3 regions of the Halobacillus sp. KGW1 genome follow, and region 2 is predicted to be linked to each of the others. Evidence: riboswitches for the same ligand, from Rfam matches in the RefSeq annotation. Region 2 holds a riboswitch; each other region holds the start of a gene.
What was found. A riboswitch is a leader RNA that binds a small molecule or an ion and turns the genes downstream of it on or off. The one in region 2 is predicted to bind thiamine pyrophosphate.
Positions count from the first base shown of each region.

Region 1: another riboswitch for thiamine pyrophosphate. It lies ahead of AXG56_RS06080 (YkoF family thiamine/hydroxymethylpyrimidine-binding protein); the one in region 2 lies ahead of thiW (energy coupling factor transporter S component ThiW).
Region 3: another riboswitch for thiamine pyrophosphate. It lies ahead of thiT (energy-coupled thiamine transporter ThiT); the one in region 2 lies ahead of thiW (energy coupling factor transporter S component ThiW).

Region 1 covers NZ_LSOC01000002.1:1,043,582-1,049,710, forward strand. Annotated here, with positions in the region: gene AXG56_RS06055 (DUF420 domain-containing protein) at 1-67, shown strand, start outside; gene AXG56_RS06060 (hypothetical protein) at 190-420, shown strand; gene AXG56_RS06065 (GNAT family N-acetyltransferase) at 463-987, opposite strand; gene AXG56_RS06070 (GNAT family N-acetyltransferase) at 984-1,460, opposite strand; gene AXG56_RS06075 (PH domain-containing protein) at 1,480-1,911, opposite strand; TPP riboswitch at 2,050-2,149, shown strand; gene AXG56_RS06080 (YkoF family thiamine/hydroxymethylpyrimidine-binding protein) at 2,244-2,843, shown strand; gene AXG56_RS06085 (ECF transporter S component) at 2,840-3,418, shown strand; gene AXG56_RS06090 (ABC transporter ATP-binding protein) at 3,418-5,043, shown strand; gene AXG56_RS06095 (energy-coupling factor transporter transmembrane protein EcfT) at 5,030-5,767, shown strand; gene AXG56_RS06100 (alpha/beta family hydrolase) at 5,869-6,129, opposite strand, start outside.
Region 2 covers NZ_LSOC01000003.1:911,097-917,225, forward strand. Annotated here, with positions in the region: gene thiM (hydroxyethylthiazole kinase) at 1-69, opposite strand, end outside; gene thiD (bifunctional hydroxymethylpyrimidine kinase/phosphomethylpyrimidine kinase) at 66-872, opposite strand; gene tenA (thiaminase II) at 869-1,555, opposite strand; TPP riboswitch at 1,598-1,701, opposite strand; gene thiW (energy coupling factor transporter S component ThiW) at 1,707-2,195, opposite strand; TPP riboswitch at 2,282-2,392, opposite strand; gene AXG56_RS13540 (DUF3221 domain-containing protein) at 2,492-3,007, shown strand; gene AXG56_RS13545 (Fic family protein) at 3,035-3,577, opposite strand; gene AXG56_RS13550 (hypothetical protein) at 3,627-3,806, opposite strand; gene AXG56_RS13555 (Ku protein) at 3,906-4,742, opposite strand; gene ligD (DNA ligase D) at 4,854-6,129, shown strand, end outside.
Region 3 covers NZ_LSOC01000002.1:385,278-391,406, reverse strand. Annotated here, with positions in the region: gene AXG56_RS02660 (GNAT family N-acetyltransferase) at 4-540, opposite strand; gene AXG56_RS02655 (hypothetical protein) at 560-1,024, opposite strand; gene AXG56_RS02650 (phospholipase D family protein) at 1,108-2,550, opposite strand; gene thiT (energy-coupled thiamine transporter ThiT) at 2,726-3,295, opposite strand; TPP riboswitch at 3,385-3,484, opposite strand; gene AXG56_RS02640 (carboxylesterase) at 3,568-4,305, opposite strand; gene AXG56_RS02635 (SDR family oxidoreductase) at 4,259-5,167, opposite strand; gene AXG56_RS02630 (MFS transporter) at 5,363-6,129, opposite strand, start outside.

The DNA.
Region 1 (6,129 bases), on a different contig from region 2:
GCCCCTCTGGCTGTATGTCAGCCTGACAGGCGTCATTGTTTACCTAATGATCTCCCCATATTATTAAACGCAAAAAAGATCCAGGAACCTGCAGGTTCCTGGATCTTTTTATGGGTAGGTTTGAGAAAAATTATATCGGGAAAGTATAAAAGTAGTTACATCTATTCTTTTCGTTATAAGGAGCATTCCATGGATATTTTGAAACATATGTTGGAAGAAGGCTATGGTTCCGCCAGGTTTTCCTCTGTCAGCGGGAAAGAATTCCACGTTGACCTCCATGACTTGATAAGCAGTAAGGAGCTCTTTGATAAGATGGAGATTATTCCACGGGCAATTGAGTATTTCCCCTTTGAAAGAGTCCCATATATCGCCCTCAATGACGGGGAACAATCCTACAAAATTAAACTTATTAAATTATAACCATATAAGAAAGCAGACCTTATTCACCGGCCTGCTTTCTTTTTATTTTCTGCTTATCCAAAACCGCTTGACTACGTTGCCGTCCTCTTCCACGAAGTCTTGGTCTTCCTTCCCCCCATTTTTCAAAATAGCTTTCCAAGACCCTGTATTCCACTGATCACATACGACAAGGACATCCGTTATCTTCATTTCCCAGGCTTTCTCCAATGAAAGGCGCAGTAATGTCGTTGCATAACCATTCCTTCTTTCCGAAGGTCGGATACTATATCCTATATGACCGCCTTCTTTTCTCAGACGATCTGTCAATTTGTGGCGTATGTTGGTAACACCGATTATTCGTTCTTGTTTATCCATCATCCAATAGGTGGTGTCCGGTACCCACCCGGGAGGAAGATAGACTCCTCGTTCATTATTTTCCAGGAATTCTATCATCTCGTCAAAAGCATACGGATCTTTCTCTATGACCCATGGTATCATCGTTTCTCCACTTTCCAGCCATTCCTTATAATAATTTATGTAAGCATCCTTCCACTTCAAGGCAGGCTTCACCAGAGTCATTTCACTCATCTTTCCCCATCTCCTTTCACCAAAACGATTTCATCCAAAATTGGTATCCCTGTAGAAGAAAAGCGGGGGATGGATGGTTTTACTAATCTCGCTTTTTCAACCGCTCCTCTAACGACGGACTTCAATCGGAAGCCTCTGCGCTGATAGAAACGGATAGCATGAATATTTTCATTCGTCGTGATTACCTTAATCCTTCGACCATCTGCAACACTCTCGACTCTATCAATCAGAAGAGAACCTATCCCTCTTCCTTCCCTCAAGCTGTCCAGAGATACGATTTCCACTTCCTCCTCACTCTCCACGTATGTGATGAGACCGATAATTTCTGCTTTTTCCCCCACATATGTGAACCCATCTAACTTCCTGCAATCGTAGATCCCGCTTGATACGATCATATATGGACTGTCCCAGTTATCCTTAAAAAAGGAATCCCACTTTCCCTTAGCTGTCTCCTGTTTTTTGTATATATTCATGAAAGTGCTCCGTACTTTCTCATCTACTCCCAATCTCCTTCAGAAACAGCGATTTATTTTTCGGGGATACTTTAATGGACTCCGCTGTTCCATAGTGAATTTCCAGGCGGTCAAAGGAAAGGGCAGGTGCCTGAAGTATATCTTTCACTTCCTCCACTCTCCTGATTTGGTCAAGCGGTACACGCTTCCGGAAAGGACCGTAGACGATTTTCAACTCCTCGTGATCGATGATATATCGTGTCCCAAAATATATCCAGCCGACGAGCGCACTTATAACAACTGCAAAGATCACCTTGGCAATGTAAGAATTCGAAAGGCCGGGAATCATAAATACCCCCCACTCCAGGCCGCCTATCGCATCAATAAGTACCACTCCCATTACCAGAACCAAGAAGACGGATAACCACTTGCTTTTCTTTGACGTGAATCGAAGGGATTGCTGATTGCTCATACCATCTCTCCTTTATGGAAATTTTATACTACTACATTCTACGACCGGACCCCTGCATACGTTTCAAGAAAAACAACCATTTACAAAAATTAAAATATTCGCTAAGATGAAGGCATCCAAGACAACTGCATAACGTGGAACTTGCACTGGGGGAGCTGCATTTGCGGCTGAGAGGTTTATCCGACCCTTAGCACCCGAACTAGATAATACTAGCGTGGGGAAGTGCAGCCTGACTCTCGCGATCAGACTTCTTTTTTGGCTTTTCTTTTCGATTGTTGGACTGCATTCCCATGGAATGCAGTTTTTTTGTGTTTAAAAAAGGAGGAAATTAAATGACTCAAGTATGTGGAAATTCAAAAATTGCCGGCTGCTCTTTTTCTGTCCATCCTATGTGTAATGACTTTCAGGATATGATCATGACAAGCCTTCAACAGACCGACACATCCAAAGTATGGATGAAAACGGATCATGTTACGACGACGGTTCGCGGACGCTTGGAACACGTCTTTGACGTAGCCAAAGCCGTCTTTCACCATACCGCCGTCACAGGGGTTCATGCCGCATTTCAGGGGACGTTTTCCATCGGCTGCCCGGGCGATCCTACTGGTGATGTGTACCTGGATGAAACATCTAACGTGATGAACAGGAATACAGCAGCTGTCAAACAGGCGGTGACAGCTAAGTTTTCTCTATACCCTTTAGGTGGAGGTAAGTATATGGAAACGATTTACGAAAAGATTGAAAGGATGAGAGAACAAGGCATTTCTGTAACACCTGCCCACTATTCCACCAGGCTGGAGGGGGATATCCACGACATCTTTCACGGTTTGGAAAACGTGTTTAAGGAAACAGAAGCCGGTGGATCCTCCCACACCGTGATGACTGTGAGCATTTCTGCAAACAGCCCATCTAAAAAGGAGGAGGAGGAATGAAGAACTGGAAATTAAAAGAAATCGTCGTCATGTCTGTACTTGCCGTCGTATTCGCTGTTGTTTACTTAGCTTTTCTACCTGTAGGCAAAGTTCTGTCCGGATTAATGGGTCCGATTGGATATGACTTCATATATGGAATATGGTTCATTGTCTCCATTATCGCCGCCTACATACTAAGGAAACCAGGCGCTGCATTCTTATCGGAAACCATTGCCGCCACTGTGGAAATGCTGCTCGGGAATGCGTCCGGACCGATGCTCATTTTGACAGGCGTCATTCAAGGACTTGGGGCAGAGACCGCCTTCGCCATCACCCGTTATAAGAGTTACCAACTCCTTACACTTATGCTCTCCGGTATGATGGCTGCCGTGTTCAGCTTTTTCTGGGAATATTTCCGCCTGGGGTACAGCGCCTTAAGTACGGATTACGTAGCAGCTATGTTCATCATTAGACTTCTAAGTGGAGCTCTCATCTCCGGGCTGGCAGGAAAAGCAATTGCCGATGCCCTTGCCAAAACAGGAGTGCTGTCAGGATTTGCTCTGGGTAAAGAACGTCGTAGGAAGCGGGCGGCATAATGAAAATGATTTTTGAAGTTGACCATTTATCGTTGACTTATGACCAACACCCGCAGCCGGTACTTAAGGATATAAACTTAAATGTCGCACAAGGAGACAGCGTTTTGGTACTTGGTCCAAGTGGCTCGGGAAAAAGTTCCCTGGTGCATTGCCTGACGGGACTTTATCCTGAAGAACTTGACGGCACCATGACCGGTACCGTCAAGATAGCAGGAAAAGATGCGTGCACCTATAAACCGGGAGAAGCAGCAAAAAAAGTAGGCGTCGTATTTCAGGATCCTGAAACGCAGTTTTGTATGCTTACAGTAGAGGAGGAAGTAGCTTTTGGTCTTGAGAATTTAGCCGTACCTCCTTCGCAAATGCAGGATCTTATCGAACAGGCGCTCTCCTGGGTTGGTCTGGAACAATACAAGAAAGAAAAAATCCACGTCCTTTCCGGCGGCCAGAAGCAGAAACTGGCTCTTGCCTGTACACTCGTAATGGAGCCGGATGTGCTGATATTAGATGAACCAACAGCGAATCTGGACCCGGTTTCGGCTAGAGAATTCATCGAGATCCTCTCAGAAATAAAGCGTAAGCGTAAACTGACTTTAGTAGTCATCGAACACCGGTTGGAAGGCTGGCTTTCTCTTCTTACACGCGTAATCGTCCTTGAGAAAGATGGACATATGTTTAGTGAGGGACCACTTCTGAAAAATTTGAAAACCTATGGGCCTACCTTGATGAAAGAAGGCGTCTGGCTCCCCTACTCTGCCCGCACTGCCATGGCTCTTGGATGGAAGGGAAAGCTACCGCTGAGCATAGATGAGTATGTATCGCTGCCAATTCCTTTACCAGCTCCCGAAATAAAAAAGCCGGCGACTGAGGGAACGCTATTGTCAGCAAATAACGTGGCATGGAAAGAAGTCCTTCATAATATCCATTTGGATATCCATCCTGAGGAATGGGTGGCCGTCGTTGGAGCGAACGGAAGTGGAAAAAGCAGTCTTTCCAAGCTTTTAGCGGGTATTATAAAGCCGTCCAACGGAGATGTTGCTTTCAAAGGAAGATCGATCACACGCTGGAAAGAGAAGCTTCTTCGCCGCGAAATCGGTTATGTTTTTCAAAATCCCGAACACCAATTCATAACAGATTCTGTATTTGAGGAAGTGTCCTACAGTTTGAAAGAGCGAGAAATGGATGAACAAGAGACGAAGGAAATAGTCCGGAAGACGCTTCTACTCTGTCAATTGGAAGGCTTGGAACATTCTCATCCATTCCTTTTGAGTCAAGGACAGAAACGGAGACTCAGTGTCGCCACCATGCTCGTTTTGGATGTCAATCTACTTATTTTGGACGAGCCGACATTCGGTCAGGATGCTGGTTCTACCGAAAGTCTTATGCAGATCCTGAAAGAAAAACACGACCAGGGCACCTCCATCATCATGATCACTCATGACATGGAGCTTGTCGACCGTTTTGCAACAAGGACCATCGTTATCCAGGAAGGCGGTATTCAATGGGACGGACCTACGGAAGAACTATGGGAAATAGAATCATTGGAAGATTACCATTTGGAAACACCCCCGAGGCTGCAACTGACATCCTCAAGGGACGCAAAGGAGCGGACTCATGTCTTTTCATAACGTTAACCCGACAGTGAAAGCATTGACGATCCTCGCCGTTGTCTTCGTGCTGGCTTTACGATACGATCCTGTCACCCCGGCGGTTTTCTCTGCTGCAACAATTGCCGTCACTTTTTTGTTCGGAAATGTAAATAAGAAGTTGTATGTGATCTATTTAATGATATTTTCCATCTTCGCCTTTGGGATGTTATGGACAACCATCGCATTCGCGGACGTTCCTGCAGATGCTAAGGAAACGGTTTCCTTGTTCGGATGGGTCGTCCCAAAAGAAGATTGGCTAATGGCATTATCTTTATCCTTCCGCATCATCGCATTTGCATCGCTTTCCTTATTGTTTGTCTTTACGACAAATATGGTGGAGTTTTTATTAAGCTTGATGCAGCAGCTTCGGCTGCCACCAAAACTCGCCTATGGCATTTTGGCAGGCTACCGCTTTCTTCCCATGATGAAGGACGAATTCCAACAAATCCGTGCAGCCCACCGGATCCGGGGCATCGAATACGCTTCCAGCCTGCAAGGAAGATGGATGCAATACCAACGTTATCTCATACCTCTACTAGCAGGAGCCATCCGAAAGGCAGAACGTACGGCTGTCGCAATGGAATCCAAAGGGTTTACAGGTAGTTGGAATCGTACCTTTTACAGACCCATGACTATCCGTAAGAAAGATTGGATGTTTCCGCTCCTCATGACGGCCATCCTTATGGGATCGATTCTCATATAGGTAAATGATCATTCCCACTCCTAAAGAAAATCCGAACGACCAATTCAGGTCTGTTCGGATTTTCTTTAGTGTTATATTTCCTGGTTGGGACATGCATTTGCTTACTCTTCCATGTCCTGTATCCAGTCCGTCATATCGTTTATAATGATGTCCTGCTGCTCCCATACGGTTATTTCAGCTTCCTTATCTCCTTTTTGAGGACCGTAAACACCAAACTGACCGTGATTACCACCAGGTATTTCCTTCCAAGTCGTCTGATTGGAAAGCAGCTGTTTTGTCTCTTCGACCTTATCAAGCGTCGTCAGTCCATCCCTCTCCCCGTATATCGAAAGGATGGGAAAGTCAGTTCCGGACAAATCATC
Region 2 (6,129 bases):
GACCACTTGGTTCGTGATGTGATGAATCAGCGGCCGCTTTTCTCTTACTTTTTCTATGATGGTGTTCATCCTTTCATCGTCTCCTTCCTGGTGGCAAAATGATTGGTGGGTCCGCTTCCTGCTCCCAGGTCAAAGGAGTAACGAATGGCTTCGGTAACAAAGTACTTACTTTTACGGACGGCTTCTTTCAACGTATCGCCCCGGCTTAAGTATGCCGTGATCGCAGCCGAATACGTACAACCGGTGCCATGGGTGTTATTCGTATCGATTCGCTCTGCTTCCAAAACGGTCATCTCGTTTCCATCATATAAATAATCGACCGCATGACCTCTCAGATGACCTCCTTTGACAAGTGCTGCACCAGCTCCATAAACCTCGACAAGTTCTTCCGCTGCCTTTTTCATAGCTTCTTCCGTCTCTATCACCTTACCGGTCAAATACTCCGCTTCCGGTATGTTCGGTGTTACGAGCGTTGTTAAAGGAACAAGCTCTTTCCTGAGATAATCCCTCGCCTTTTCCTCAATTAAAGGATCGCCGCTCGTTGCTACCATCACAGGGTCCATGACGTATGCAGCCTCTGTTTCCTTCAGCCATTGTTTAAGGACCTCCATCATATCGATAGTTGCCACCATACCTGTTTTCAGTGCATCGATCGGCATATCGTCTGATACTGCATAGAGCTGCTGCTTCAGCATCGTGACCGGAAGATGATGAACCGCAGATACGCCGGTCGTATTCTGAGCGACTACCGAAGTGACGACGCTCATCCCATAACTTTGAAGCTCTTGAAACGTCTTTAAATCCGCCTGGATACCCGCACCGCCGCTTGGATCCGTTCCGGCAATGGTAAGAGCACACTTCACTCGGTTCATCGGTAAACCCCCTCAGCTACGGGCCATTCCTCGACGGTATAGGCCATTTCCCAGAAGGATAATTCCAGCTGGCAGCTCTTTCGGAAAGCTTCACGCATCTTATTCTTCTCCTCGTCTGAAGCTTGCTCTGCATAGGCATCAAGCTTCTCGCAAAGCTGTCCTGTCAATCCGCCTATTTCTTCCTCTGCATAGAAATCGATCCAATCAAAGAACGGATGATTTTCGTCCGGTTGATAGGCTTTCGTTAGTTCTTTACCGATTTCGAGATATGTCCAGGGGCATGGAAGTAAGGCGGCAATAATTTCTCCAATACTGCCCATATGCGCATGGTAGAGCATATGTTTAATATAGTGGTCCGCTGTCGGTGGCAGCGGGTAACCCTGCAGTTCCTCATATTCTTTACCGATATATCGGCACAGGTTGTTATGGGGATGCACTTCACTGTGGAGCACAAAGTTGATCTGGTCATTGAAGAGCTCAATATCTTCTCTTTTTGGTGATTTGGAAACAGCAATGCCGTACACATGCATAAATGCATTCAAATATTCAAAGTCCGCTTTCACATAATGAGCGACAGCTTCTTTCGGAAGTTCTCCTTTTCCGAGACCTTCAACAAATGGATGGTGAAAAATAGCTTCAAACACGTCCTGATTTTCTTTTCTTAATTGAGTGGAGAATGACATAGTGGTGCCTCCCTGAGTTATTCGGAAGCTACTAGAGGATTGCAGAGGTCCAGACTACTTCCCTACGCTGGTACGAACCAGATCAGGTGTTGAGGGACAAAGGATAATCCTTATCTCAGCGATAATTCGCGCCCCTAGCAGTTTCCGTGTATTATGGTTGTAATAGAAGTTGTTCTGCTTTGATACGTGACAGCACAAACCAGCCGATGGCAGCTCCTGACAGACTGCTGATGAAGAAAGAAGGAACAAAGGCAAACGCTCCGGCCGCACTGCCCATGATGAATCCAGCCAGCGGAACGGCGAGTAATGCTCCAATGATTCCAGTTCCAATCACCTCGCCGACTACAGCTGCCCCTTTCCGTTTGTATATCCGATAAAACAAACCAGCAAATAATGCTCCGACCATTCCACCAGGAAAAGCCAACAGTGTTCCTAGCCCTAAAAGAAATCGCAGCAGGCCGATGCAGAAAGCAATGGCAGCAGCAGGCAGCGGTCCAAGCATCACAGCAGCCATGACATTTACCGCATGTTGGACAGGATATGCCTTCGCGATGCCTGCCGGGAACCAGAGCAGCTGTGCTCCGAATGTTCCAATGGCAACAAACAGTGCCATAATAGTCAATAAACGTGTACGGTTCAATACATTCCCCCCTTCCATAAGAAAATAAAAAAGCCAGGTCCTGGAGAGGACCTGACTTGGATCATAGACAGTCGATGAATAACTATTCGTTCGTCTGACTACTTCCCTCCGCTGGTATTAACCAGATCAGGTTCATAAGAGTCGAAAAGCTTTACGCTTTCCTCTCAGCCTGTAACAAGGCCCCCCTAGTAGTTGAATCGTACTATTTGCTTGGTTGAGTCTTATGATAACAAAGTTCGTATCTTCTGTCATGTGCAATATTCTGAATAATATCTGTATTCGAGAGGAGAATGACAATGAGAAACATCTGGACAATGATGGGGGCCGCTTGTTTGATTCTTTTGGCGGGGTGCAGTTCTGCACCAGCCGGCTCGGATTATGAGGAAACGGAAGCAGAGGCGCCTCCGGAGCAAGCAGAAATCAGCGGATATGTGATGGAACAGGAAGGATCCAGTATCCTTGTCGTCACTCCGACTACAGAGTCAGAAGAAAAAGGGCGGGCGATGTGGGTGTCTGAAGCTCCGGACAACGAATGGACAGGTAAATATGTAGATGTTTGGACAGACGGCCCCATTAAAGAAAGTTTTCCAGAACAGGCACCTGCCGATAAGGTTTCCGAAGTGGAGATGAGTGAAGTAGAAGGGGCCCGATTGACGACCTCCGAAGCCTTGGCTTCCGCTCTAACCGATGTAGAAGATGACAAAATTGTCGCCGTGGCGGAAATTCTATTTGATGAAGACGATGACCAGTGGCAGATTGTTCTTAAGGAAAACGAAGGACCGGAGAAGGAAGTGCTTGTAGAAGATGAATAAAAAGCCGGGGATTCCCCCGGCTTTTGCTCATTTGGCAAGTGGAACAAGCGACGCTTGGATAACCGAATAAAGACTGCTGATATCCTTGACTGAATCGATGCTCGCTTGAAAGACCTCCTCTTTCGGTACACAGGACCAATCCAGATGGTAGCCGGCTTCCAAGGCGATTGTGCGGATGAACTCACGCAAGCTCCGACCATTTCCTTCCCGAAACGGATGAAGGACGTTCAACTCCGCCATATAGTGAGCCAGTTTCCGTGCTAAGTCCTCTTTGTCCATCCCTGCCCACTCTTCCTTCATTAGAGAATCAAAGATCGGGACAGAAGCTTCCTGAATGAAGCGGGCCTGCGCAAAAGAAAACCCGTCCTTCGTGATATTCTCTGTCCTGATATTGCCCGCAAAAGGATAAAGGTCGGAAAATAAACGGGCGTGAATACGTTGCAAATGTCTGAGGTCGAAGTCCCCTTCCACAGGCTTTTCCTGCAGTTCCGACAAACGCTGGGTGGCAAGGATCGCCTCCATATACTCCAGCTGCTTGTCGTCCATAAGGTCATAGTGATTAATCAGCACATCAGTCCCTGCATAACAATAGCGGGAGGATTCACCCCCATACCTGGAACTAGGCATGGCGGGACAATTCCAAAGCCCGCTTGACGAATTCTTTATGGGATATGGCTCCTGTAAGACACTTCTTAACTAATGATTCCTGCTTCTTATTCAAGCTGAACCCTTCAATAGCCATAGACGCTTTCGCAGAACGCATCAAATGCTCTGCCTGTTCTTCTGTCCGAACACTCATTCTTTCCCCTCCGAACCACATGTATCTACTATATATTATACTACAACGCCTCTTAATAATACAGTCAAAACGTTCGACAAACCCTTGTCACATAAGGGATTATGACGTCTTCTTCTTAGTGGAGGCAGTCGTTTTTCGTTTCGTTGTTTTTTTCTTCTTCGCGCCTTTGGTCCGCTCCAACGATTTCTCCAGAGCTTCCATCAAATCGGTGACATTGTCCGGTTTTTGTTTGTCTGCTGCCGTCGTAACCTCTTCGTTGTTCTTCTTCGCCTCAATCAAGTCCATCAACGCGGTTCGGTATTCGTCCGTATATTTTCCCGGATCAAATGTTTCGGTCAATTGATCGATCAATGTCACTGCGGTACTAAGCTCTTTCTTTCCTAAATCCGCCTCTGCCGGCACATTCGGGACATCCTGTACGTTTCTTACTTCGTCCGGGAAATGGATCGTTTCCATGAGCAATGTATTTTCATAAACACGAACAACCGCCAGCTGTTCCTTGGATCGAATAATAATTTTTGCTACACCTATTTTCCCCGTATCGGACAGAGCTTGGCGTAACAACCCGTAAGCTTTCGATCCCCCTTCATTGGGCGATATAAAATAGCTTCGTTCAAAATAAATCGGATCGATTTCCTCCAACTTGACGAAGTCGAGGATTTCGACCGCCTTATCCTCCTGCTCCTTCTTCAGCTGTTCCAAATCCTCTTCATCCAACACCACGAATTTGTTCTTGGCATATTCATAGGCTTTCACAATTTCTTCCTGGCTGATTTCCTCTTCACATACCGGACAGCGTTTTTTGTATTCCACCGGTGTCTTACATTCTTTGTGAAGCTGCCTTAGCTTAATATCCTTGTTCTCCGTCGCTGCATGAAGCTTGATCGGAATATTGACGAGACCGAAGCTGATGGTTCCTTTCCACATCGTATGCATAGTTCTCGACTCCTTTTTCTCCTAGCATTCACGACAGGTCGGTAAAATATGTTCGCCGGCTGTGGGTAAACTAAGCAGCATATAAAAAAGGAGCGGGTGTCTTTGAAACCGATGCTATTGACTGCTGCAGAAGATTTGCCGACCGGACCGGATTGGATTTATGAAGTGAAGTATGACGGCTTCCGCTGTCTCCTCCATGCTTCGGAGGACGGGATAAAGCTATGGAGTAGAAACGGCAAGGACTTGAGTGGCCGCTTCCCGGAGATATGCGGACTTGTTCCCCCAGCCGACTCGCTCCCCTTCACGATTGACGGGGAACTCGTCATCCGTAACACACGGTGGCAGACAAACTTCTCTCGCTTGCAGACGAGAGGACGGTTAAAGAAGGAAGCTGTAATAGCCAGGGCCGCCCGGGAAAGGCCGTGTACATTTGTCGCATTTGATCATTTGACGGGGGGGAAACAGAGATTGGAAGAACGAAAGCGAAGCCTGTACGCTCTCGTTCAAACCATCCAGCATCCTCACATCGTGCTTTCAGAAGTACACACCAGCCTAGAAAAGATAAAAGCATTAGTATTGCTTCACAGGGCGGAAGGGATTGTCGCAAAACACAAGAAGAGCTTTTACAGCGAAGGGGAGCGGTCCAAGCAATGGTTGAAATGGAAGAACTTCCGCAGCGTTTCCGGCTGTCTGACAGCCTATGATCCGGCCAACGGCTACTATGACGTCACTCTCAAGGAGGAGACGTTGGGAAAGTTCAAAAATGGGCTGTCTGTCGAAGAAGCAGAAACACTTCAGATGTTTTTTAAAAGTAACGGAGAAAATCAGGCCGGGAAATGGCATGTAACTCCAAGCGTCTGCGCGGATATCCATTGCCTTGATGCAGCGGATGGGGAAATGCGCGAACCTGTTTTTCACCGATTCCGCTTTGATCTGACACCGGAGAACTGCACAAAAGAGAAGATGGAGTGGGACCTTTCCCTCTATCCTGAAGAAGTACCTGTCACGAACTCGGATAAACAGCTGTGGAAGAACGTCAGTAAGAAACAATACTTTCAATATATCCGTCATATCGCACCTTACATGCTGCCATTCTTAGCGGAGAAGAAATTGACAGTAATCCGCTGTCCGGACGGGATTACTGCTGAGTCCTTCTATCAAAAGCAAGCCCCGGATCATGCTCCGGACTATTTAGACACATGGGAAGAAAAAGACGGAAGCCGGATCCTTTGCAATAATCTCCCCTCGCTCCTTTGGCTTGCCAATCAAGGAGCAGTGGAGTTCCATATCCCTTTTGACAAAACAGATGCATCCTTACCCGATGAAATTGTCTTCGACCTGGATCCCCCAAGCCGGGAACACTTTTCACTTGCGATTACCGCTGCAC
Region 3 (6,129 bases), on a different contig from region 2:
TTTTTATTGGGCCGTCAGCGAAAGAGGCTTCTCCATACGGATATCCGCCCACATCCTCCCGTCATAGTAGGTGAATCCTTCTTCTCTGGCTATCTCCTTGTAACCGAGTCTGCTGTATAGTCTGTGCGCAGACTCGTTGAATTCAAAAACTCCGAGCTCGACCCGCTTCAAGCCCATCTTCTTCATTTCCTCCTCCATAAATAAAATCGCCTTAGCGCCGATACCTTTCCCCCGGGCGCCGGCTTCACCGATGGTGATCCCGATCCAGCCGGAGCCCTTCTCTTTCCTAAAGAGATGTTCCGGATCGATCATGAAGTTCATTTCACCGACAAGGACCCCGTCCAGCATGATGGCATACATTTCATGGTCCTCCAGGCGCTTCGTCAGTGTATCCACCGTCTGCAGACGTTCCTTCTCGAAAGACGCTTGATTTTTATGAGGTCTTGCAAGTGCACTGATTGTTCGATCGTTCTCCCAACGGTTGTATGCCGCGACCATTGTCTCGTCGAAGGCGGTGATCTTTCGGAATTCCAATTTCATCCTTACCACTCCTCTTCTATTATGCAGCTCTTTTCAGCTGCTGCCATAAAGCATCCGCCTCTTCAAGAAGCTCCTTGTACTCCAAACCCACATATATGCATAGGGCGAGGATGAAGGCGATCGCGACGACATCCAACACTCCCTGCCACTTCGGTGAAAGAAGAGCACGCGTTCCATACCTTTTTGAGAAAATACGGGACCCTGCCCCGATGACTAGAAAAAGAGGAAGACTGATGATCCAGGCAAAAAAATTGTGGAGGCGTTGATCCATGACAAGAACAGCGACTTCCTGCTCACTGGAGAGCGCTTGAACCTCAACAACTTCCTTTTCCTCCCACATCCAATCTTGACGAGTGACTGTCTTACCGTCTTCTCCCATATCCATCCCTAGAGGAACCGTATCTACGCCATACATCAGGACTTGACTCAACAGGAATACGGATGCAACAGCGATGATCTCGATGACGATGCCGGTTGCTTTCATAACATCCCCCCTCCTTCTATCGTAGCATAAAACGTTCCCGACACAGAAAAACCCCCGGACGCTCATCGTCCGGAGGTAGTCCATCAATAGGTCGTAAACCACGTCCATTTCTGCAGGTAATACGTGGCATAGCGAATAAACGTCAACTTATCCGTATATTCCTCATAATCCGCTGTGAAATGACCGTCTTCGTTATTCCAAAGCTTGGTGAAGTAGCCGTCGACCTCCTGAAAAACAGGCTCTTCTCCGCTTCCTTTCATCACGACGTTCGCTTCCAGGTTCAAGTCTGCCAGGTTCCGTCTCGTATAGTTGGCGGAGCCGGCAATGATGACGTCTTCCTCTTCTTTATCTAAATAAAGCATCTTCGTATGGAATTGTTCGATATTCACATCATACCAGCGGAGATGGATGTTCTTATTCCCGAGACGCTGCATCTCTGCGGCTACGGGTAAATTAGGAATCCCCGTCTTCTCATGTCCAAATGACTGCTTGTTCGGGTCCATGATGATGTTCGCTTCCGCCCCCCGGTCTGCTGCTTTGTCAATCAGGTCAACGATCTTTCTGTCCGCAAGGTAATACATGCCGAGCCAGATCGTATCTCCTTTTCCAACATCCTTAAGTTCTTCCAAAATTGCCTGGTACGTCTTTCCTTCCGTGACGAACTTGGTCTTCACTGGACCATCCTGTTTTTCCCATTTCCTGTTCTTGTAATCCGGGAAATCAGCGTCGCCGGAATAACGGACAACTGCCTCCTCGGCTTCGAGAATGTCCCGGATGATCGGGCCTGTCATCTTGAACGCCACATTCTCATGGTAACCGCTCGCGTCATGCGGGTTCGCCGTCGATACGATTGCCGCATCTTCCGTCACAACGAGCTTCCTGTGATTCGCTTTAATATTCATCAGCTTCAAATACGAGCGCAGAGTGACATCGGGTGCATCTTTTGCGAGCGGGTTGCTGATCCAGCCGCCGTCGCCTGTCCCCATCCATGAAGCCGTCACCCTCCAGACGCTGGAGTAGAGCGGGTTGGAATCACGGAGCTCGTTCAGATCCGTCAGCACGACATCGACACCCCCATCCCTCAGCCGCTTGATCGATTCCGACTCATAAGACCCGTAAACCGTATTGATTGGATCGGTGATGAAAACGACCTTCAAGTCAGGATGCTTTTCCTTTTGGGCGAGAATGGCATCCACCAGGTTTTCCGACAGTGGCGGAAAATCTCTTTTTCCATCTGTGTAGCCGTTAAATAAAAACATATCTGCAACAATGAAATCCTCCGCCTCACCAATCATGGCGTTTATTTCATCGAATATCTCCGCGTCGTGAACCGTATTACCTTCTTCATCTTCATACGTGAGATCCCGAAAAAACTCCACGCCCGATAGTTCGTGCACGTCCCCTTCATAGGAGATGCCCTCAGGAAGCTTCTTCCACGATGTATGATAAGCGATCATGAAAACGAGTACGATAAATATAAGAATGACAATCAACCAAAACCGCTTCTTTCTAAAAAGCTTCTTCATTTCCAGCCCTCCTTTTATGTAACCAGTGCAATGGTATATACACTTCTACAGGAAGCATGAAACCCATATGCTATAAAATAGGGTCTCCCTCCCTATAAAAAATAGAAAAGCATCGTGCCGGAGCACGATGCTTTTAGTGGTTAAGGATTCCTAGGAGCGGGATGGGAACCTTGTATTATTCTTGTGTGAGCAGCTTCGGACGCTGCAGAAAAAGAATGATGAGGACGATACTGCTCAATACGAATGCAGGCAGCATATACCCCCCGTTATAGACGAGCGAATACAGCCAGACCGGCTGTCCTTCCGGCGCGAACTCCCCGTAAAAGACGATCCCTGCGAGAAAATGTCCGAAGAAACGCAGGAGACTCCCGACAAAGCAGCCGACAATGATCCAGCCGACGATCGCTTTTTTGTTTTGTTTCCGTACCGCGTTCCATACCGGCTTTGCCGCGACACCTGCAAGACCGATGACACCGAAAGCTACGAAGTAATCAAGAAACGTCTGAAGAGGTGTCATGATGTAAGCACCGGTTAAGATTTGATAGGCCCCGAGCAGCAGCCCGGTGGCGACTCCGCCTTTGATTCCCCAACGGAAAGCGATGATGAAGACAGGAACCATCGCGAGCGACACAGAACCACCCTGTGCCCACAATTTGAATGAAAGAAATGGAATGATGTCCAAAAGCAGTGCCAAAGCAGAGAATATAGCTACTTCGACAAGAAATAATACACGACGATTTCTCATCGTTATCTACCCCCAATAATTGAACACAAAAAAAGCAATGCCAAAAAGGGAAGCTTCCTGATGGAGGAGTCCCTTGTTGAGCATTGCACCATCAAAAAAGCCGCCATCCCTGCGCCAGTGCTAACTGACAGGTTCGAAGGGTCTGGACACAGCGTCCACTCTCAGCCGGAGGCTCCCCTTGAAGGCTTTATACCGTTTACTTTTCTTGATTTGTCTTCTATTATAGTCGAAACCACCCGAAATTACAAAGGCCTTTTATTTCCCGGGGAATGCTATTTCGTATTTGTGTACGTCTGGAAAAACTCCAGACTGCGCTCGATGATCAAGTCTTTATCATGGTCGAGCGTTGCGACGTGATAGCTGTCATCCAAATGGATAATTTCTTTATGCTCGGAAAAAACCGTTTCAAATATTACCTCGGAATTGTTCGGGGGCACGACATGATCCTCCCTTGAAACGAAAACGACGATCGGACAATGAATGCTGCTTAATAGATCCCTGGTCTTCCCCATGAGCATCGACAGCTCTCTAATCGATTTTACCGGTGTCCGATCATAGCCGAGCTCGTCACTTTCCGGATCTTTAATATCCGATCCAATCGCTTCAAGAAAGCGCTCCTCTGTGCTCGAGCTGTTCTCAAGCACCGGGATATCGATTGCTGCATTGATCGGGATGACGCCGGCGACCTTCTTCTTCCCTGCCACATATAAAGCAAGCGTCCCTCCCATCGACAAGCCGACGACGAAGATTTTTTCACAACGCGCTTCCAGCCAGTCAAAGGCTTCCATGACCGATTGAATCCAGTCTTCATGACTCGTGGACTCCATGTCCTCCGGCGTGGTGCCGTGCCCCTTCAGTCTCGGACAGACGACGGTATACCCGGCGCGGCCATATGCTTCTGCCAGCGGCCTCATACTTTGCGTCGTTCCTGTAAATCCATGGGATACCAGGATCCCTACCTCATTACCCTCGAACCTTATCTCTTCTGCCCCACTCATCACTGCGGTCATTTCGTTTCCTCCTGTTCGTTTTTCCTTTTCCTAAAACCGTCGTCAGCACTGCTTTCTCCAATATTCTCCAAGGCATGACCCGTTTCAGAAATACGTTGAACTTCACTTTCGCTCCGATTGGAAAGCGCAGCTTCCGTATTCTGTCCTGCTCGACCAACTCCGTCATCAATGCAGCTACATCCGACGGATTTTCGCGGCTGTCTCCATTCAACGCATTCCATAGTCCTTTTATGTAATCAGCATAGGGAGAATCAGGGTCATGGACAGCGTCCGGGAGTTCCATTCCGGCTGACCATATATTCGTTTGGTACGAGCCCGGCTCTACAAGAGCAACATCGATGCCGAATGGCTGGACCTCGAAGCGGAGGCTTTCTGTAAGCCCTTCGAGCGCATGTTTCGATGACACGTATGCCGATAACCCCGGGAATCCGATCAAACCGCTGACGCTGCTCACATTGATGATCTTGCCACGCTTCTGCTTCCGCATGAGCGGCAGAACTGCCTGGGTGACGGCGATGACCCCGAACACATTCGTCTCGAACTGACGTCTGTACGCTTCCAGCGGTATCTGCTCGAGAAAGCCGCCGATTGCAAAACCAGCATTGTTGACGAGAACGTCGACTGCTTCCAAATCGTTCAGCTTTTCTTTAAATGCAGCGATGGAAGCATCATCGGTCACGTCGAGCTTCCAAACCGTGATCCGGCTCCTCACGTGATTGGAAATCGCTGCGTCCTCGAATACTTCCGCTTTTTCCATGTTCCTCATTGTCGCGATTACCGAAAACCCTTTTTCCGCACATTTGACCGCCGTCAAATAGCCGAACCCACTCGATGCTCCGGTAATCAATACGGTTGGATTCATGTCATTTCTCCTCTCTGCTTCCTCATTCCTTATAACGTTCGATATCAAACACTTGTTTTCCTCTAATGCCCTCTGTACAAAAACACAATGGTTTCTCTGACGGGATTGATCTTATAAGATAAGTTCTTCCCTTTCTCTCCCGTACTTTCCCCTGTTCTCCCGCATATCACGGCAGGCAAAAAGAAAAGGCCCCGCTTAATCGGCGGAGCGCAGGACAGGATAAGTCACATATAAAACGAAAACACTCACGAGAAGGGGCAGCGCGCTCCATGCCATCAACGTTTGAATCGGAATTCCCCAGCCGAGAAACAGAGAGGTGACCGCGTACGAGAGCGGAATCAACCCAAGCGACCCGGTCCGTATCAGACTCATCACCCTTCCCACCTTGCTTTCTTCTGCAGACGATTGAACGAGGGATAGGAGCGGAATATTGACGGCCGGAATGATCATGCCGATAAGAACGATAATAAGCACGGATAAAACCAGCGTATCTGCACGGCTGAAGATAAACATACCGGCTCCTTCGAGAGCGATCAAGTACAGCGCATACGCTCCCCGTCTCCGCCGGATGTTGAGAAAACCGATCAGGACAGCTCCGAGAATCATCCCGAACGTCAGTCCTCCTTGGACGAGACTGAAATCGAGGGCACTTCCGTCCAGGACTCCTTCCACGAAGATCGGCAGCCCCATCATCAAAGGGCCGGAGATGAAAAAGTTGACGATGATCGTAATGATGAACAGTGATCGCAGCAGTCTGGACTGCCACGTGTAACGGAAGCCCTCCGCCAATTGGGCATAGAACGGGGATCGCTCCCCTTCCCGCGCATCCTTTCCCTGCTTTTTCACAAATAGAATTCCGACACCGGATAAGAAAAGAAACAGGACGATGATCAGAAGGACGAAGCTGTAGGAAAGCGAATGGATCAGGACACCGGCAAGGAGTGGTCCGGTGAACGTAGCAA